Regions from separate parts of the Cupriavidus sp. USMAHM13 genome, predicted to be linked through region 1. Evidence: predicted binding sites of a transcription regulator. Region 1 holds the regulator's gene; the other holds the start of a gene.
What was found. The regulator FNR, encoded in region 1, switches genes on or off when oxygen is low (the NO sensors DNR and NnrR bind a similar motif). The targets are predictions, from matches to a motif close to TTGATNNNNATCAA.
Positions count from the first base shown of each region.

Region 1 (10,122 bases):
CCCCGGGCGTGTCCCTCAGTTAAACCAGTGTTCCCGTGCCTTCATGATCAGCGCCTTGGCTTCTTCCTCGCTGACGCCGATCATCTCGATCACTTCGTCGACGGCCAGCTCGGCCAGGTCGTCGCGCGTGTGGATATTGCCTTCCGCCAGCTTGCCGATCAGTTCCGGGGTCAGGCCTTCGAGGGAACGCAGATCCTGCGACACCTCTTCCACCCTTTCTTCCCGGGCCAATTCCATCGTCAACAGCGCGTCGCGCGCGCGGTTGCGCAGTTCGTTGACCGTGTCCTCGTCGAACGCCTCGATCTCCAGCATCTCGCTGATAGGCACGTAGGCCACTTCCTCCAGCGTGGAGAAGCCTTCTTCGATCAGGATGTCGGCCACTTCCTCGTCCACGTCCAGCTTGGCCATGAACAGCTTGCGCACGACCTCGCTTTCCTCGGCCTGCTTCTGCGCCGACTCTTCCTGGGTCATGATGTTGATCTGCCAGCCGGTCAGCTCGGACGCCAGCCGCACGTTCTGCCCGCTGCGGCCGATGGCGACGGCGAGGTTCTCCTCGTCGACCACCACATCCATGCAGTGCTTCTCTTCATCGACCACGATCGACTGCACTTGCGCCGGTGCCAGCGCGCCGATGACGAACTGCGCCGGATCCTCCGACCACAGCACGATGTCCACCGCCTCGCCGCCGATCTCATTGCGCACCGCGGTCACGCGCGTGCCACGCACGCCGACGCAGGTGCCGATCGGATCGATACGCTTGTCGTGGGCGACCACGGCGATCTTGGCGCGCACGCCAGGATCGCGCGCGGCGGCCTTGATCTCCAGCAGGCCCTGCTCCATCTCGGGTACTTCGTTCTCGAACAGCTTGACGAGAAATTCGGGCGCGGTGCGCGACAGCTCGATCTGCGGTCCGCGTGCGGTGCGGTCGACGTTCAGGATGTACGCACGCACGCGGTCGCCGGTGCGCAGGTTCTCCTTCGGGATGATCTGGTCGCGCGCCAGCAGCGCCTCGACGCGGCCCGACTCGACGATCAGGCCCTTCTTGTCGGCACGCTTGACCGTGCCGGTCATGATCTTTTCGCCGCGGTCGAGGTAGTCGTTCAGGATCTGCTCGCGCTCGGCGTCGCGGATGCGCTGCAGGATCACCTGCTTTGCGGCCTGGGCGCCGATACGGCCGAACTCGACCGACTCGATCTGTTCCTCGATGTAGTCATCGAGCTTGATGTCGGGATTCTGCTCGACCGCCTCGAACAGCAGGATCTGTTTGTCCGGCTCCTGCAGGCCTTGTTCATCGGGAACGACAAGCCAGCGGCGGAACGTTTCATGCTCGCCACTTTCACGATCGATCGCGACACGGATGTCCACGTCTTCCTCGAAGCGCTTCTTGGTGGCCGAGGCAAGAGCCGCCTCGAGCGCACCGAATACCACATCCTTGTCGACGTTCTTCTCACGCGCAAGCGCATCGACGAGCAACAGAACTTCGCGGCTCATTGCTTGTTCCCTTTTCTTTGATTTCCTTTGAAGTCGATCACCGGCACCAGGCGCGCGCGGTCGACATCGGATACAGTGAATTCCAGCAGCGACGGGCCGTTCTTCCCTTCGAACTCCAGGCCGATCTTCTCGGCGCCAGGCTCGCCGGCCGGTGCCTGCAGCACGCCGACGAAGTTCTTCTGCCCGTCGACCGGCAGGCGCAGCGTGACCCTGGCCTGCGCGCCGGCGAAGCGGACGTAGTCGGCCAGCTTCTTGAGCGGCCGGTCCAGCCCCGGAGACGACACCTCGAGGCGCTCATAGTCGACGTTCTCGACCGTCAGCACGTGCGTCAACTGCCGGCTGACCTTCTCGCAATCCTCGATGACGATGCCCGTCTCAGGCTGATCGATATACACGCGCAGCAATCCTGCCGGGGCACGCTCGAGCTCGACCAGCTCGTACCCCATGCCGTTCAGGGTGGTTTCGATCAAATCTGCCAGATGCACTGTATTCCCGAGTAATGGCCTTCAAACACGATCGCGGGCCGTGCGGCATCCGCTTCGGCTCGCCGCGCCACCCCCGAAACGAGAAACCGGATGGAGCAAAAAAAAATGGGCGCAATGCCCATCATTCGCTCACCCATCTGAGGATGACACTTTTGAATAGACTTGGATTATACGCAGATTATGTGCAAAAGGCAAAAGGCCGACCGGGCAGCCACGCCACCCGGCTTTGCGCCTTTCACCGCACCTCAGCGGTTGCCGCCGCGCTGGCCGCCACCACCACCGCCGCCACCGCCGCTACGACCACGCGGGCGCCGGTTGGCGCCACCGGATTTGGCCGCCTTCGGCATCACGTTGCCGTTCACATCGCCGCCACGTCGCTGCTGTTGCTGGCGACCGGCACCACCGCCGCCGGCGCCAGCCTTGCCGCGCCCACCACCCTTGTTGCCGCCCTTGTTGCCACCCACCGGCATGGCTGCGCCGGGAAGGCTCACGCCGCTGGCAAGCTTGGAATGCGAAGTCAGCAGGGTGGGACCGTGACTGATGTACCCCATCGACGTCTGCATCGGGTCCGGCTGGCCACGGCCGGCACCATTGCCCCGGCCGCCTGCCGCACGCTCGAAGCGCGGCAGGCCGTCCATGCCGGTCGGCATCGGCATACCTGCCAGCGCCGCTTCCTCGCGCTGCTTGCGGCCGCCGACCTTGGTCACACCCTTGCTCGATTGCTCGCCCTTGCCGGGCAGCTTGAGCCCGATGCCGCTCATCAGCGCGCGTACCTCTTCGGCCTCCAGCTCGTGCCAGCGACCGCGCTTGAGTCCGCGCGGCAGCAGGAACTGTCCGTAGCGCGTGCGGATCAGGCGCGACACCGTCAGCCCCACCGCCTCGAACATGCGGCGCACCTCGCGGTTGCGCCCCTCGGTCAGGGCCACGTGGTACCAGCGGTTGATGCCCTCGCCGCCGCCATCAGCGATGCGCAGGAAGCTCGCCTCACCGTCGTCGAGCTGGATGCCGTGCAGCAGCCGCTGGCGATCGGACTCGGCCAGCTCACCCAGCGTGCGCACCGCGTACTCGCGCTCGACGCCGTAGCGCGGATGCATGAAGCGGTTGGCGATGTCCCCGGAGGTGGTGAAGATCAGCAGGCCTTCCGTGTTGAAGTCCAGGCGGCCGACCGCGACCCACTTGCCGGTCTTCATGCGCGGCAGGTTGTCGAACACGGTCGGGCGGCCTTCCGGATCCGACTGACTGACGATCTCGCCGGACGGCTTGTGGTAGAGCAGCACGCGCGGCGGCTTGCTCGAAATCTTGCGGGCAATCAGCTTGCCATTGACGCGGACCTGGTCGGTCGGCAGGATGCGCTGGCCGATATGGGCCGGCAGGCCATTGACCGACACGCGCCCCTGCAGGATCAGTTCTTCCATCTCGCGGCGCGAACCCAGCCCGCCATCGGCCAGCACTTTGTGCAGCTTGGGCGCATCATCGTCGGCCGACAGTTCGCGCACCGGCTTCGCCTTGGTGCGCGGCACCACGGTCTCTTCCTGGTCGAACTGGTCCGAGATCACGAAGCGGAACAGATCGTCGGGGCTGCCAGCACCCTTGGGCGCGCCCTGACGCGGCTGCGTGGCCTTGCCCTTGGCCTGCGGGCGGCCGCCGGCCTTGGCCGACTCGCCGGCCGGCTTTGCCGCCCGCCCCTGCTGGCCTTGTCCCGGCCTGCGCTTGCGCGCACCACCTTCGCGGCCACCCGGCGCGGCCGGCACCGGCTGCCCGTCCTGGCCCGGCGCAGCCTGTGCCGCTTCGGCACGGATGGCCTCGGCTTCCGCGTCAACCGCTGCAGCCTTGCGCTTGCCGCGGCTGCGCCCTGCCGACTTGCCGCCTTGAGCCGACGCCGCCGGCGCAGCCTCGCCAGGCGCGGCATCGCCGCCTTCGGGCGCCGCGCCACGGCCGGCCTCTCGATCCTGCGCCGCCTGGCGGCGGCTCGCCACCAGATTGCGCAAGCCGCGCCGCAGGCCCTTGCGGCGTGCGCCGCCCTCGGGAGATGCGCCGGACTCGGCCGCACTGCCGGCATCGCTGCCCGGCGCATCCGCGTGGCGGACGTCTTGCTCTACAGAATCGGACAAAGTATTCACAATCGGATGTTGCATGGGTTCAGTTAGGCAGGCGCTCGTCGCGCGCATCGCGCTCGCCGTCTGCCGGCGTGAGAGCATCGGCCGGCTGGGCGGATGCGGTCTCGGTATCGGGTACGCCGTCGGCCGGCGTCCGCGCGGACGCCTCGGCGGCATGGCTGGCTGGCTCAGGTATCTGCCGCACAGCCTGGGGAACGGCGTCAAACCCGGCGGGAACCTGCCCAGGTGCGGCTTCGATGATCGCCTCGGTAAGCGTCGCCGGCGCCAGGCCGCCGGCGACACGGCCGGCCTCGGCGACCGTCATGCCATCCAGGGCCAATTGCCCCTCCGCATCCTGCCCGGCGGGCACGCCGGCCTGGCCAAGCGACTCGAAGTCAATGGCCTGCTGGTCCAGCAAGGCCGCCTGGATCTGCGCTTGCGCATCCTCCAGCTGGGGCAACTCGTCCAGGGTACGCAAGCCGAGATCATCGAGGAAAGCCTTGGTGGTCGCGTACAGCGCGGGCCGCCCTGGCACATCGCGATGGCCGATCACTTCGATCCATTCGCGGTCCTCGAGCCGCTTGATCACCTCCGTGCTGACGGTCACCCCGCGGATCTCTTCGATGTCGCCGCGGGTTACCGGCTGCCGGTACGCGATGATCGCCAGCGTCTCCATCACCGCGCGCGAGTATTTCGGCGGCTTCTCCGGATTCAGGCGATCGAGGTATTCGCGCATGCCGGGCCGGCTCTGGAAACGCCAGCCACTGGCCAGCGCCACCAGTTCCACGCCCCGATCACGCCAATCCAGACGTAACTCGTCCAGCAGCACGCGGATGGTGTCGGCAGCCACCTCATCGGCGAACAACCGTCGCAGTTCCGCCACGCGCAAGGGCTCCTGCGCGCAGATCAACGCAGTCTCGAGGACGATTTTCGCCTCTTGGGTATTCATATACGGATGTGTGCAGCCTGTCTTTGCACCTGCCCCCGGCGGACCGCCGGAGGATTCGGGGATTTCGGATCCAGCGAGGCCGAAGCGCCATCGCCATCTCATTGCGCGGCCGGCCGGCATGCCGTCCGCATGAAAGCCGCGCGCCCATCTTATTCTGCTTCGGGTTGCCGGGTCAGTCCGGCGGAGAATTGCCCTGCTGCCGGCCTCAGCGCCGGCCGAAAGGCCTCTTGCGTTGCACCGCCCTTCTGGAGCGGCGGATCGGCGCGAACGGGTCCAACCCCTTCCGCCGCAAGAACGATGCAGTCATCCGCACGGTGTTGCGCACCTCCCGTCGCGCAACGCCCAGCCGGTCTTTTGAACCGGAGATCTTGTCAACCGGCATGGCTTGCTGCGAGGTGGCTACGTCCGTCAGCAACATTCTGCCCGGACTGGCCTCAGGACGGCCGTTCGAGTTGCCCGGCCATGCGCGCGGCAGCGCCAGCGCGATAGATACTGCAATGCTGCCGATTGTAGGGCATTCCGGCCCGGCGCTGCAACCGCCCATCACCAGCGCGGCGCCTTCGGCACACCCGACAAAGTGCCTCACGCATCACCAAAACAGAAGAGCCCCCTTCAGAACACCACACAGAAGCCGTGTGCGGCGAGCGTGTGCGGCAACATCGCCGCCCGCACAAGCCCGGCCGCACCAAACCCCATCACTGCCACGCCGGCACCGACGCGCACCCAGGGCCGGCGCGACCAGCCGCGCAACGCGCCGGACAGGCCGGACAACATCAGCAGGTTGGGCAAGGTCCCGAGACCGAATACCCCCATCAGCAAGGCCCCCGACAACGCGTTGCCGGCAAGCAACGATAGGGTGAGCGCACCGTAAACCATGCCGCACGGCACCAGCCCCCACGCCAGACCGATGCCGAAACGCCTGAGCAAGCGCGGGCGGACCTGAATCGGGGCGGACGGGGCACCGGCGCGCCGCCCGCGGAGGCGGCCTGCCAGGGCTCCGGCCCCACGCGCCACCAAGCGCTCCAGCGCGGCGAACTGCGGCGCGCGCCCGGCCAGCAGCCACAGGCCGGTGCCCAGCAGGACCATGCTGCCAGCGGCAAACAGGCCGCGCTGCAGCGGCAGGTATTGGGCTCGCCAGGCACCGGCGCCGACCGCGCCCAGCGCGGCACCGAGCAGCATGTAAGTCACCACCCGCCCCGCATGCATGGATAACTGTTCACGTAACCAGTCCCGCGGCCTGCGCAGCACGACGACCGGCGCTTCCGCCTGCGGCCGCTCGACCGCCAGTGCAATGCCGCCGCACATGGCTGCGCAGTGCACGCCACCCAGCAAGGCCAGCAGAAAAACACTGAAAAAGACCGCCGCAGTCAACTTTCGCTCCCCTTCGGATGCCTTCACACAGTAAAATGCAGAAATTGCGCCCTCGCAGCTCAACGACAATAGGCCCCGGCTTGCTCAATTCCATCCCCGTCACCGCGATGTCGCCCCGTTGCTCGTCCTGCTCGCTCGGACACCTGTGCGTGCCGGTCGGCATGAACCGCAACGACATCGAAAAGATCGACTCGCTGGTGAAGGAACGCGTGCGAGTCCACAAGGGCGAGACGCTCTACCGGCTCGGCGAACCCCTGAGCGCAGTCTACGCGGTGCGCTTCGGCACCCTGAAGACACACGTGACGATGGAAGACGGGCGCTCGCAGATCACCGGCTTCCACCTGCCGGGCGAAGTCGTCGGACTCGACGGCCTCGGCGAGATGCAGCACGCGTCGGATGCTACCGCACTGGAAGACACCGAGGTCTGCGTGATGCGCTTCAACGACCTGCAGACCCTGTCGACCACCGTGCCGTCGCTGCAGCAGCAGTTCCTGCGCATGATGAGCAAGGAGATCACGCAGGACCAGGTCATGCTGCTGACGCTCGGCTCCATGCGCGCCGAGGAGCGCCTGGCCGCCTTCCTGGTCAACCTGTCCGAGCGCCTGTCGGAGCGCGGCTACTCGTCGACCGAGTTCGTGCTGCGCATGAGCCGGGAGGAAATCGGCAGTTATCTCGGCCTCAAGCTGGAAACCGTCAGCCGCCTGTTCTCGCGCTTCGCCGAGGCCGGGCTGATCCAGATCCGCCAGCGCCACGTCAAGCTGGTCGACGTACCCGGCATCAAGCAGATCTACGGCAAGAGCTGCTGACCAAGCCGAGGGCGCAGGCATCCGGCGCCTTCGACAGGCCCCGTTCTGCCCAGCCCTTCGGCCTGCGCGCATCCCCTACTCCAGTTCGTCGGTATCGCCGAGGCGCACCGGCATCGTATAAAAGGTCAGGGCGCTCGACAGCGAGCACAGCAGCCAGGCCAGCAGGAAGCCGATGGTGTAGACCGCCTCGCGCGAGGCCTCGACCGGCCGCCCGAACAGCCTGAGATCGCTTGGATCCACCAGCGAGAACACCGCGGCGGTTGCCACACCGGCGACCAGGAAGGCCGGCCACAGGACCCACATCAGCCAGCGCAGTCTCATGGCCGCTCCGTGGCTGTCGCGCCGGACACTGCCCGCGCCGCGCCCTGCCGCTCGACCACCAGCCCGTGCCGGCTGACGCCCTCCTCGATCGGCTTGTCGGGATGCGTCATCGCCAGCCAGATGGTCACGCCGCAGGCGGCCATCGCCGCCAGCGGCCCGCTCATCAGCAGCCAGGGCCAGGGTTCCTTCCACCACGGCCGCACGGCCTGCTGCATCGTGCCGGCGTCCGTCAATGATTGTCGGGCGGGTCCTTGCATGGCTTCGCTCCTTGCTGTTACGCACGGCGGCATCGTGGCCGCCCCGCTTGTCTGCCCTGCGGCAATCCCCTCCGCACGCCCTACAGGTCGCGCGGCACGATGAAACTAGTCGATTGGTTCACCTCGACGACATGCCCCTCCTCCTGGCCGCCCTGCACCGTCACGCGGATCTTGTGCGTGCCCTGCCGCGCCTGCTCGAGCGGCACGCGCACGCGGATGGCCAGCAGGCGGTTCGAGGTCGGTGCGAGTTCGCCGGTCGCCCCGTCGGACTCCACGCGCAGCTTGCCGAGTTCCGCACTGTCGGCGCGAATGGTGAACTGCATCGGCGCCTCGCTAGTATTGATCAACTGCAGGCGGTAGACGTTCTCCACCCAGCGCCCCTCGACTTCGCGCCCGAGGCTGCCGCGGTCGCGGATGATATCCACCTTCAGCGGCGTGCGCAGTGACAGCGAGATGGCGAAGCCCGCCAGCAGTGCCAGCCAGATCGCCGAATAGATCATCACGCGCGGACGCAGCAGGCGCTTGCGCGTCGCCTGGGCCGACCAGCCCTTGCGCATCGCGTTCTCCGACGTGTAGCGGATCAGCCCGCGCGGGTAGTCCATCTTGTCCATCACCTGGTTGCAGGCATCGATGCAGGCGCCGCAGCCGATGCACTCGTACTGCAAGCCGTCGCGGATGTCGATGCCGGTCGGGCAGACCTGCACGCAGATGCTGCAATTGACGCAGTCGCCAAGCCCAGCGGCGCGGTGGTCGGCCTTGCGCGAGCGGCTGCCGCGCGGGTCGCCGCGGCCGCTGTCGTAGGTGACGACAAAGGTGTCGCGGTCCACCATCACGCTCTGGAAGCGCGCGTAGGGACACATGTACTTGCACACCTGCTCACGCATGAAGCCCGCGTTGCCCCACGTGGCGAAGGCGTAGAACAGCATCCAGAAGGCCTGCCAGGGCCCGAGCGCGAACGCAGCCACCTGCCCGCCCAGCTCGCGGATCGGCGCGAAATAGCCAATAAAGGTGAAACCGGTCCACAGCGCCACCACGATCCACAGCAGATGCTTGGTCGCCTTGATGCGCAGCTTGCGCAGCGACCACGGATCGCCGTCGAGGCGGATGCGGGCGAAACGATCGCCTTCGACATGCCGCTCGATCCACATGAAGATTTCGGTATAGACCGTCTGCGGACAGGCATAGCCGCAGAACAGCCGGCCGGCGATGGCGGTGAACAGGAACAGGGCCAGCGCCGAGATCACCAGCAGCACGCTCAGGTAGATCACGTCCTGCGGCCACAGCACCAGCCCGAAGATATAGAACTTGCGCGCGCCCAGGTCGAACAGCACCGCCTGGCGCCCGTTCCACTGCAGCCACGGCGTACCGTAGTAGATCAGCTGCGTCAGCAGCACGAGCCAGACGCGCCAGTTCGAGAAGGCACCGCTGACCGAGCGCGGGTAGATCTTGCGGCGGACTTCATACAACGCCTCGTCGACCGACTCGGTCGCAGGCGCTGCGGTTGCCGGCCCGCCCTTGCGGGCCAGCGGTTCCGTCTCCGGTGCATTCATTGGCTGGCTCCGGCGGCGCACGCGCCCTGCGGCGCGGCGCGATGCACTTTCCTCATCGTGACGCCTCCGGCGCGTTCGACAGCCCCCAGACGTAGGCGGTCAGCATGCGGATACGCTCCGGCGTCAGGATCTCTTCATGCGCAGGCATATGGTTGTTGCGTCCCTTCAGGATCCCCTCCACGATGGTGGACTCCGAGCTGCCGTACAACCATGTGTTGTCGCTCAGGTTCGGTGCGCCCAGCGCCTGGTTGCCCTTGCCGTTGGCGCCATGACAGGCCGCGCAGGTGGACTTGAACGTGCCCTCGCCACGTGCGGCACGGATCGGATCGTAGGCCAGGCCCGACAGGGAACGCACATACTGCGCCACGTCGCCGGCGAGCTTGGCATCGATGACCGCCGAGAACGGGGGCATCACGCCATTGCGACCCTTGGTGATGGTCTGCTGGATGGTCTCGGGCTCGCCGCCGTACAGCCAGTCGTGATCGCTCAGGTTGGGGAAGCCGCGGCTGCCGCGCGCGTCCGAGCCGTGGCATTGCGCGCAATAGTTCAGGAACAGCCGCTGCCCGATCTCTCGCGCCTCCGGATCGGCCGCCACCTGCTTGATATCCATCTTCATGTACTTCGCGTAGACCGAGTTCTGCAGTTTCTCCGCGGCCTGCCGGTGCGCTGCGAGTTCGCCTTGTGTGGAGAACTTCAGCAGGCCGGCGTAGGAACCGAGCCCCGGATACAGCACCAGGTAGCCCAGGCCGAAGATGCAGGCCAGCAGGAACATCCACATCCACCAGCGCGGCAGCGG
Region 1 covers NZ_CP017751.1:3,080,369-3,090,490, forward strand. Annotated here, with positions in the region: gene nusA (transcription termination factor NusA) at 16-1,491, opposite strand; gene rimP (ribosome maturation factor RimP) at 1,488-1,976, opposite strand; gene rluB (23S rRNA pseudouridine(2605) synthase RluB) at 2,222-4,111, opposite strand; gene scpB (SMC-Scp complex subunit ScpB) at 4,116-5,021, opposite strand; gene BKK81_RS13560 (sulfite exporter TauE/SafE family protein) at 5,634-6,392, opposite strand; gene fnr (fumarate/nitrate reduction transcriptional regulator Fnr) at 6,473-7,198, shown strand; gene BKK81_RS13570 (hypothetical protein) at 7,274-7,519, opposite strand; gene BKK81_RS13575 (hypothetical protein) at 7,516-7,734, opposite strand; gene ccoG (cytochrome c oxidase accessory protein CcoG) at 7,857-9,326, opposite strand; gene ccoP (cytochrome-c oxidase, cbb3-type subunit III) at 9,379-10,122, opposite strand, start outside.

Region 2 (10,122 bases), on a different replicon from region 1:
CAGTACCGACGAAGGCACGCGCGAAACGGGGCAGTACAGCCTGCACGCCGACACCGACCTCGGTGAGACCGTATCTTGGGCCAGCAAGATCTACCTGAATACCTTCCGCGACCGGCGCTACGTCACCTACTCCGCCAACGTGTCGCAGCAGGAGCGCTTCGCCGACGAGCAGCAGTTCGGCGCCAGCAGCGTGATGACCTGGCGGCCCCGCCTCGAGCCGTCCTGGCTGCGCGGCTTCGCGCTGGAAGGGGGCGTGGACATGGAGCGCCAGCATAACCGCAGCCTGCGCTACACCACGGTGGCCCAGGTGCGCACGGCGCAGACGCGCGACCAGGCGTTCGATTTCGACGTCTATGGCGCCTACGTGCAGGCCGTGCTGCAGCCGCTGCCCGCGCTCAGGCTGGTGCCGGCCTACCGCGTCGACGTGATCCGTGGCGGCTTCGCCAACGGCCTGAACGGACAGGACTACGCCATCAACGACTACGGCACCATCGGCCAGCCCAGGATCAGCGCGGTGCTGGCCGTGGCCGAAGGCTACAGCCTCTACGGCAACTGGGGCCGCACCTTCCAGGCCGGCACCGGCGCCGGCGCCTACAAGATCCCGCCACGCACCGCCGACCTGTCACCGTCGCTCAACGACGGCTGGGAGGCCGGGGTCAAGTTCCGCCCGGCCGCGTGGCTGGAAGGGCGCGTCGCCTACTGGGAGCAGTTGGCCTCCAATGAGGTCAAGCGCAAGCTCAACGATCCGTCGGGCGACTACGACAACCTGGGCAAGACGCGGCGCCGGGGCGTGGACTTGCAGGCCAATCTGCGGCCGATGGCAGGGCTGAACCTGTGGTTCGCCTATGCCTTCCAGATGGCCCGCATCGTCGATCCGGGCCCCGGCGATGGCGCCACCGCCGGCAAGCAGATCGACCACGTGCCCGACCGCATGGTCTCGGCCGGGCTCGACTACCAGGCCACGCCCGCGCTGCGCCTGTCGCTGTGGGGCAGCGCGCAGAGCAGCTACTACCTGGAGAAGACCAACAGCACGGGCCGCTACGGCGCCTATGCCTTGCTCAACGCCGGGCTCGGCTACCGCCTCGCGAAGTCAGTGATGCTGGACCTGCAGGTCAAGAACCTGGCCGACCGCTACTACGAGTACGTGTGGAACGACGGCACGCAGAACCTGCATTCGCCCGCTCCCGGCCGCTCCTTCCAGGCCACGCTGACGGTTGGCTACTGAGCGCGGGCAGGCCGCGCCCGTGCTCAGATGCCCCACAGGATGTCGGCCTGCTGCCGCCGGGCGGCGCGCAACATGTCGAGGAAGGGGTAGGCGCGCCGCGACAGCACCGCGCTGCGGCGCGCGTCCGCGAGCGGCGCCTCGCCGCCGTGGCCGAGCGCGCTCTCCAGCCGCTCGATGGCGCCCGGAAGCTCGTCGGGGCGGATCACGCCGCGCTCGCCGATGCGCTTGCCGACCAGGCCGAGCAGGTATTGGGCGAGGTCCCGGGGCAGCGTGATGTCCGGGGCGGCCTTGCTGTGCAGGGTGAGCAGCATGTCGACTCCTTGTCCTGGCGGGCGGCGCGTGCCGGCGGATCGTTCGATGGCGTGGCGTGGCGTGGCGGTGTGCCGGCGCGGGCGGCAGGGCCTGCGCGGCGGACCGTTGCCTGCAAGGTAGGCGGCCAGGCTTAAGCCTGGCTTAAGAGGAGCCGGCGTCGCGCGGCGACGATGCGATGGGCGACGCTGCGGGGCCTGGTGAAGGCAGCCCCGGCTACAGCAGCACGCGCAGCGCTGCGGGGTCGAGCAGGGTGATCGACTTGGAGCGGACCTGCACCCAGCCCTCGCGCTGGAAGCGCGACAGGATGCGGCTGACGGTTTCCAGCTTGATGCCGAGGTAGCTGCCGATTTCCTCGCGCGTCATGCGCAGCGAGAAGGCCGTCGACGAATAGCCGAGCGCGCGCAGCCGCGCCGACAGGTTGAGCAGGAAGGAAGCGACGCGCTGCTCGGCGGAAAGGCCTGCCAGCAGCATCGCGTGCTCGGATTCGCGCACGAGGCCGGCGCTCATCACCTTGAGCAGGCGGTGCTGCAGGTCGCGCGTCTCGCGGCACAGCGCCTCCAGCACGCCGAAGGGAATCACGCACACGGCGCTGTCTTCCAGCGCGACCGCATCGCAGGTGTGGGTCTCCGAGTCGATGCCGTCCAGCCCCAGGGTCTCGCCGGCCAGGAAGAAGGCGGTGACCTGGTCGCCGCCGCCGGGCGCGGGCACCACGGTCTTCATGGTGCCGGCGCGCAGCGTGTAGACGCTCTGGAAGGCGTCACCGGCACGGAACAGGTACTGCCCGCGCTTGACCAGGCGCCAGGTGCGCCCGTCGGCGGGCGCCGGGCGCGCCTGCCCGCACATGCCGGAGCAGACGCCTTGCAGCATGCAGCGGTTGCAGCGCGCGGCGCCGTCCGGGCCCGGGGCGGCGCTGTCCTCGGTGCCATGCGCTGGCTGCGGGCGGTGCGACGGCAGGGAGATGGGAAAGGTATCCGCGCTGACGTGGGGGCAGGTATCAAGCATGTCGGTATCCCTGTGGCTGGCTCGGGCGCGCGCAGCAGCGCGGCAAGCCCCGGTGGGCTGCCCGTCCGCGGGCGCGCCGGTGATCTGTGAATCCAGTATTCCACCTGCGCGGCGCCGATCCAATCAGGCTGCGCTGAATCGGCTGTCATCCGCGCGAAGAGAGATGTCAGGTTTCCCTGACGGGGCGGGAAGCGACGGGACGGGGCGGGAAAGGGCGGGGCGTGGCGACAGGGCAGGCATCCTGGCTACGGCATCGCCCGGGAAGGGGAAGGCATGCCGGATGTGGATCATGCGGCGCGGGTGGAGAGGGTCGGCCATCTCCTCCGAGCGGTGGAGTTTCCAAGTCGGCAAAACTCGCCTAACGTATCTCATGCCCCCGCCAAGGCATTTTTCCGCCCCCTTCCCCCGCATGCTGCGTGGTCATTTCTCCACTTCTTCGGATCCAGCCGGGCGTACCGCACCGAAGCTGGCGGCCTGCGTTGCCGCTATCGCTGCCGTTGCCGCGATGGCCGCCGCGGCGCTGGCGGCGCGGCGGCGCACGGTCCGGGTGCCGCTGCCGGTGCCGGACGGCAAGGCCGCGGCGGGCGCCGCCGCGCTGGCCACCGAAAGCGAGGCCCGCCTGGCCGGCATCATCCGCTCGTCGATGGAGGCCATCATCACCGTCGACGAGCAGCAGTGCGTGGTGCTGTTCAACCCGATGGCGGAGACCCTGTTCGGCTGGAAGGCGGAGGACGCCCTGGGCCGCCAGCTCGGCGATTTCATCCCGGCGCGCTACCGCGCCGCCCACGAACGCCATGTGCGCCGTTTCGGCGTGACCGGCGTCACCGAGCGGCAGATGGGACAGCAGCGCACCCTGTACGCGCTGCGGCGCGACGGCGTCGAGTTTCCCATCGAGGCCTCCATCTCGCAGACCCCGGACGGCGGCGGCAAGCTGTACACCGTGATGCTGCGCGACACCACCGAGCGCGTGCTGGCCGAGCAGGCGCTGCGCCGCTCGCGCGAGGAACTGCAGCAGCTTTCCGACAGCATCCTGGCCGCGCGCGAGGAGGAGAAGCGGCGCATCGCGCGTGAACTGCACGACGATCTCGGGCAGCGGCTGAGCGCACTCAAGATGGATCTCGCCATGCTCGACGAGGACCTGCGCCAGACCGCCGCCGCCGATGCCGCGCGCGCGCAGATCGCCGCCATGCAGGCGGTCATCGACGAGACCGTCGGCTCGGTGCGGCGCATCGCCGCCGACCTGCGGCCGGCGCTGCTCGACGAGCTGGGACTGGTGCCCGCCATCGAGTGGCTGGCCAAGGACTTCTCCACGCGCTATGGCATCCGCATCGAGCCGCACGCGCTCGGCGACGAGGTCGAGGTGCCCGAGCGCACCGGCACCGCCGTCTACCGCATCGTGCAGGAGGCGCTCAACAATGTCGCGCGCCATGCCCATGCGACGGCCGTCGAGATCGCGCTGGTACGTGCCGGCGACTGGTACCAGCTGACCGTGCGCGACAATGGCTGCGGCTGGGACGGCAAGATGCCGGAGCGCGGCAGGCGGGTGTCGTTCGGCCTGCTCGGCATCCGCGAGCGCGCCAGGCTGATCGGCGGCAGCGTGGCCATCGCGCACACGCCGGGCGCAGGCTTCGGCCTGACCGTGCGCTTCCCGGCGGTGGCGGGCTGCGGCGAGGAGGAGCACGCATGATCCGGGTGATGATCGCCGACGACCACGCCGTGGTGCGCGACGGCCTGCGCCATATCCTGGAACGCGCTGGCGGCTTCGAGATCGTGGCCGAGGCGGCGGACGGTGCCGAGGTGCCGCGCCTGGCCAGGGAAAGCGAGCCCGAACTGCTGCTGCTCGACCTGTCGATGCCCGGGCGCAGCGGGCTCGAACTGATCCGGCAGCTGCGCGCCGAGCGTCCCGCGCTGCGCATCCTGGTGCTGACCATGCATGCCGAGGAACAGTACGTGATGCGCGCCTTCCGTGCCGGGGCCGCCGGCTACCTGACCAAGGAGAGCGCGGCGATGGAACTGGTCAATGCCATCGCCAAGGTCGCGGCGGGCGGCACCTATATGAGCCAGGCGATCGCCGAGAAGCTCGCCACCGGCCTGCAGGAAGGGCTGGAAGCTCCGCACCTGCGCCTGTCGGACCGCGAAATGGAGGTCTACCGCCGCCTGGTCGCAGGCGAGGCGCTGGTGGACATCGCCGCCGCGCTGTGCGTGAGCGCCAAGACCGTCAGCACCTACAAGATGCGCATCATGGAGAAGCTCGAACTGGCCAACGACGCGGCCCTGGTGCGCTACGCGATCCGCCACCGCCTGTTCGACGAGGCCGACGATCTGTGAGGCCGCCGCGGTGCACTGCGGCCGGGCGCTTCTTCTCTTCTCCCCCTCTCCTTTCCTTTCCTCTTCTACTGCACGCCGTTGCCCGTGGTGTAGCCCACCGTCTGCGCCAGCAGCGGCACCTCGTCCTCGTTCAGCGACAGCGCCTCTGCCAGCAGGCGCTGGTTCAGCCAGCCGCGCACCACGGTACCCAGCCCGCACGAGGCGCAGTACAGGTAGACGTTCTGCGCGATGGCGCCCGCCGCGATCGCCGGGAACACTTCCTGCCCCGGCTTCGGCAGTCCCTGCAGGCGTGCGCGCCGGACCACATAGATCAGGTCGAGCGGCGCGGTGGCGACGAAGTCCTGGTAGCCGGTCAGGTTGCGCGCATCGACCGCGCGCTTGAGCACCAGGGTATGGTGCAGCGGTTCGTAGCGGTAGACGCCGGTCGGCAGTGCCACATAGATGTCGATCTCGTTCAGGCCGTGCGCCGACGGCGCGGTGCGCCCGCCGGTATCGCTGCGGTTGACGCCGCCGGCGGCCCACAACAGTTCGCCCAGCCGCGCCAGCGGCAGCTCGCGTGCGGCGAACTCGCGCGTGCTCTTGCGTTCCCATAGCGCGCCCATCAAGGGCAGGCCGGAAGCCATGTCGGGCGCCGGCAGCGCGATGGTGCGCTCGGATTTGCCGCGCACCGCCTTCGGCTCCTTGCCGGCGAGCGGTTGATACGTGAGCGACTTGACCTCTTCCATGCTTGTCTCCTGGACCCGTGGCGGCAGCGGTGCGCCAGGCGGGCCTGCCGCGTGCCGCTCCGTTGTCCAACTTAGGCCATCCCTGCCGGCGGGGCTTGATGGGCGTCAAAGGACAGGTGGCGCGCCATCTTGCGCTGGGTCAAGCCGCGGCCGCGGGGGCACGCTACAGTCAATGCAGCCGGCGCTGCGGCGCCCTGTCTTCACAGGAGCCTGAACATGCCTTACTCGACCATCATGGTGCTGCTCGACAACAGCCGCAGGGCCTATCACCGCCTGGAGATCGCCACCCGGCTGGCGGCCGCGCAGCGGGCCAGGCTGCTCGGCCTGCCGCTGATACCGCAGCCGGACCCGGGCCTGGCCCTGTTGCGCCAGCAGGATCGCGGCTTCATGGATGCCCTGCAGGCGCGCCACGAGGCGGCCATCAGCCAGATGCGCCATGCTTTCGAGGGCGCCGCGGACGAGGCGCCGGTGGCGGTCGAGTGGCGCGCGGTGGCAGGCGATCCGGCCGACGTGGTGCGGCGCGAAGCCTGCCTGGCCGACCTCGTCGTGGCCGGGCAGAGCGATCCCGACGACGACGAAGCCTGGATCGGCGAGCGCTTCGTCGAGTCGTTGCTGCTGGGCTGCGGCCGCCCGGTGCTGGTGGTGCCCTATGCGGGCCGCTTCGCCAGCGTCGGCGCCACGGTGATGGTGGCGTGGAGCGGCACCCGCGAAGCCACGCGCGCGCTGCACGATGCGCTGCCGCTGCTGCGCCTGGCGCGGACCGTGCATGTCGTCTGCGCGCCGCACGATGGCGGCGCCGCGCGCGAGCGCGAGGCGCCCGGCGAGCACGCCGTGGCCAGCCTGCGCTACCACGGCATCGACGCCACGCTGCATACGCTGCCCGGTGTCGCGGGCGATGCGGCGCTCGGCGAACTGCTGCTGTCGCGCGCCGCGGACCTGGGCGTTGACCTGCTGGTAATGGGGGCCTACGGCCACGCGCGCATGCGCGAGGTGGTGCTGGGCGGTGTCACCCAGACCCTGCTGGGCGCGATGACGGTACCGGTGTTCTTCTCGCACTGAGACCGGGATGCCCGCGCGGGGGCGCAAGGCGCCGCCCGCCGCCGGCAGGTGGTGGCAGGTGGTGGCAGGTGGTGGCAGGCGGTGGCAGGCGGTGGCAGGTGGCGGCCACGAACGAACGCGCTACAGCTACAGGTACAGAACGCGCTACAAGCGGAACGCGGGCGTCGCCGCCATCTCGCCGGGCAGGCCGTTCTCGCTGCGCTCGCGCCGCAGCACGTTGGACACCATGTCCACCTCGGCGCTCAGCGAGCGCACCGCATCGTCCAGCGTCAACAGTCCGATCACGGCGGATTCGCCATCGCGCACGGCCAGCCGGCGCACGCCGTGCGCCAGCATGCTGCGCAGGGCGTCGCTGACGGCGGCGTGGCGTTCGGTGGTGATCACCCCGGGCGTCATCACGCAGGTGACAAGGGCTTCTCCGCAGGCGGGCAGGTCGGCCAGGCCATGCACCACCATGTCGCGGTCCGTGACCACGCCCAGGATGCGCTGGTAGGGCCCGTCCTGCTCGGTGACGAACAGCAGCTTGGCGCGGCGGTCGCGCATCAGCTGCGCCGCTTCGCGCAAGGTACAGGTCGCGGAAACGTGGTGCAGCGCGTGGGAGCACACTTCGTCGACTCTCATGGGTGGCTCCTGTTATCGGTGCGGGGTCCGGATTCACTATATGGTGGCCGTGCCGCGCCACCTTGATCGAACGCAAGGGCGGTGTCGGCGCACTCACGGCGACCGGCGCCAAGCGCCGCGGACGGGTCGGCATGCTCCCGTCCCAGCCCGCCTTCGCCGCGCTGACCGCATGCCGGCTCGGCATCGGCCTGTGCGCGCTGTGCGGATCAGGGCGGCGCGGCCGAAGATTCCGGCGACGCCGCCGCCGGCGCCGGTCAATGCGCATCAATGCGAATCAATGCGCCATCAGCACCGGCACCGTCATGCTGGACAGCAGCGCCTGGGTGACACCGCCCAGCACCAGCTCGCGCATGCGCCCACGTCCGTAGGCGCCCATCACGATGAGATCGGCACCGAAGTCGGCGGCACGCGACAGCAGCAGTTCGCCGACGCCGGCATCGGCCAGCGGCGGCGAACGCTCCAGTGCGGCCTGCACGCCGTGCAGCGCCAGCGCGCGGCAGGCGTGTGCCGGCGGTGTCGCGCTGGCACGCAGGTCGCCCGCGCACAGCAGCAGGGCCTGCGCGCCGGACAGCAGCGGGATGGCGTCATGCAGGGCACGTGCCGCTTCGCGGCTGCCGTTCCAGGCCACGATGGCGCGCGTACCGATGGTGTCGAAGCGGCCGGCGCAAGGCACCACCAGGACCGGCCGGCCCGATTCGAGGATCAGGGATTCGAGGAACTGCGGCCCGACATAGCCCTCCGGCTCGGAAGGATCGGTCTGGCCCGCCACCACCAGTTCGGCCTCGCGCGCTTCGCGCAGCGCCGAGGTGACGGCGTCGCCGTCGGCCTGGCGCCACTCCGATGCGATCGGCAGCGCGTCGACGGCGGCGTGGAAGGCCGCCTCGGCGCGTGCGCGGGTGGCGTCGCGGCGCGCCATGTCTTCCGCCATATAGGTCTCGGCGCCTTCCATCATCGCGTACCAGGCGGGATCGGGTTCGAAGGCGGCGTACAGGCCGATCAGCCTGGCCTGGGCAGCCTGGGCGAGCCGGGCCGCGAGTGCCAGGCGCAGGCTCGAACGCGCCGAGCTGTCGAGATGGACAAGGATGCTGGCTGGGCGCATGGCGGATCCTCCAGGGCGATGCGCGGCGCCGGCGCACTCGCGCGCGCCGGCGGCCGACAGCAGGAAGCGGCAGGAAGCCGCGGGAAGCGGCCTGCGCGCGCCTCAGCGTATCGTGATGCGCTGCTGCGGCGTGGCTTCCTTCTTGGGCAGTACGACCTTCAGCACGCCGTCCTCGTAGCTCGCATCGACGCTGCCCTCGTCGATATTGCTGTCGAGCGTGAAGGCGCGCTGCATGGTGCCGGCGTAGCGCTCGCGGCGGATCACGCGCTCGCCTTCCTTGGTCTCGGAGGCGCGCTCGACCTTGGCCGAGATCATCACCGTGCCGCGCTCCACCGCGACCTGGATGTCCTCCTTCTTGGCGCCGGGGATTTCCGCCACCACGGTGTAGGCCTTGTCGGACTCGCTGACATCGACCTTGAACGGCATGCCGCTGTCGGCGCTGCCGCGCAGCGCGCGCAGCATGCCTTGCATCACATCGCCGATCGGCTCGAGCGAGAAGGGATCATGCAGTCGGATATTGCTCATCGTTCTCTCCTGGGAAGACAGGCGGCGCAACGCCGCCTTGCAAGATGCGCGGCGGATTCAGCGGTGCGCCGCCGGCGCGCCGTTCACGCGCAGTTCATCGATCACATTGACCACCCCCGGCGCGGACCAGGCGGCGCCGACCGTGGCGTCGCGCTCGGCCAGGGAATCCACCTGCCCGCTGAGGGTGACCACGCCATGCTCCACGCGCACATCGATGTGGCGGGCCTCGCGCTGGGCGTGGCGGCACAGGGCGGCCTCGATGCGGCGGGCGACGTCGGGCGGCGTCATGCGCGACTGGACGGTCAGGTAGTTGTGCAGGCCGGTGACGCCGCGCAGATGGCTCACGGTGCGTTCGGCCAGGGCGCGCTGGTAGCCCCACTCGACCTCGCCGCTCAGCGTGATCCAGCCCTTCTCGACGCGCACCTTGATGGCGCCGGCGGGCAGGTTGGCCTGCCACTGCAGCGCCGCGTGCGCGGCCTGGGCCAGCGCTTCGTCGCCGATCGCTTCGCCCGGGCGCACTTCGAGCTGCACCACCACGCCGCGTACGCCCGCGACGCGCTCGGCGGCGCGCTCCGCCGCCAGCTTCTCCGCGTGGCTGCGCAGGTGGCCGCTGAGCGTCACGATGCCGTCGTTGACCTCGACGCCGATGGCGGCGGCGTGCACCGCCGGCTCCCATTCGAGTTCGGCGCTGACATCCTGGTGGAGCTGGGCATCCGTCTTCATGTCGTCCTTCCTCTGCGTTGGCCGGGCCTGTTCGCAATATAGGCGGCGCGCCGCGACCGGCTTTGACCTGGCGCAAGGCCGCGGTGGCGCGCGCGGAGACAATCGGAGACAGGGCGGATGCCGCGCGCGGTCCGCCATCGACGAGGCAGCCGGAGAGGCGAGGGGGCACGATGACAACAGCGGAAGGCAAGGCCTGCACGGGCACGTGCGGTGCCCTGTGCAAGGGATGGCGGGGAGAGGTGGCGACGCGCCTGGACCAGGCCGAGCAGCGTGCGCTGGCGCAGTGCGGCGGAGCCGGGGCCGGCGCGGTCCCGGTGGAAGCGGCGGCCGGTCCGGCCGACCAGGTCGACCGGATCGAGCCGACCGACCAGACCGACCAGACCGACCAGGTCGACTACAAGGACCTGGCCGGCCGCGCCGCCTCGGCGCAAGTGAGCGAGGCGGCGCAGGCGCACGCGCGCCGCGAGCTGGCGGAGATTGCCGCGGCGCGGGCGCGGCTGGCG
Region 2 covers NZ_CP017752.1:892,253-902,374, forward strand. Annotated here, with positions in the region: gene BKK81_RS22310 (TonB-dependent receptor) at 1-1,225, shown strand, start outside; gene BKK81_RS22315 (DUF1840 domain-containing protein) at 1,249-1,536, opposite strand; gene BKK81_RS22320 (helix-turn-helix domain-containing protein) at 1,751-2,539, opposite strand; gene BKK81_RS22325 (PAS domain-containing sensor histidine kinase) at 2,949-4,226, shown strand; gene BKK81_RS22330 (response regulator) at 4,223-4,867, shown strand; gene BKK81_RS22335 (SagB/ThcOx family dehydrogenase) at 4,933-5,592, opposite strand; gene BKK81_RS22340 (universal stress protein) at 5,809-6,651, shown strand; gene BKK81_RS22345 (CBS domain-containing protein) at 6,796-7,272, opposite strand; gene BKK81_RS22350 (universal stress protein) at 7,547-8,371, opposite strand; gene BKK81_RS22355 (Hsp20/alpha crystallin family protein) at 8,474-8,896, opposite strand; gene BKK81_RS22360 (BON domain-containing protein) at 8,954-9,619, opposite strand; gene BKK81_RS36105 (TraR/DksA family transcriptional regulator) at 9,790-10,122, shown strand, end outside.
Region 2: the regulator FNR is predicted to act here: its motif matches at 5,688-5,701, upstream of BKK81_RS22340 (universal stress protein).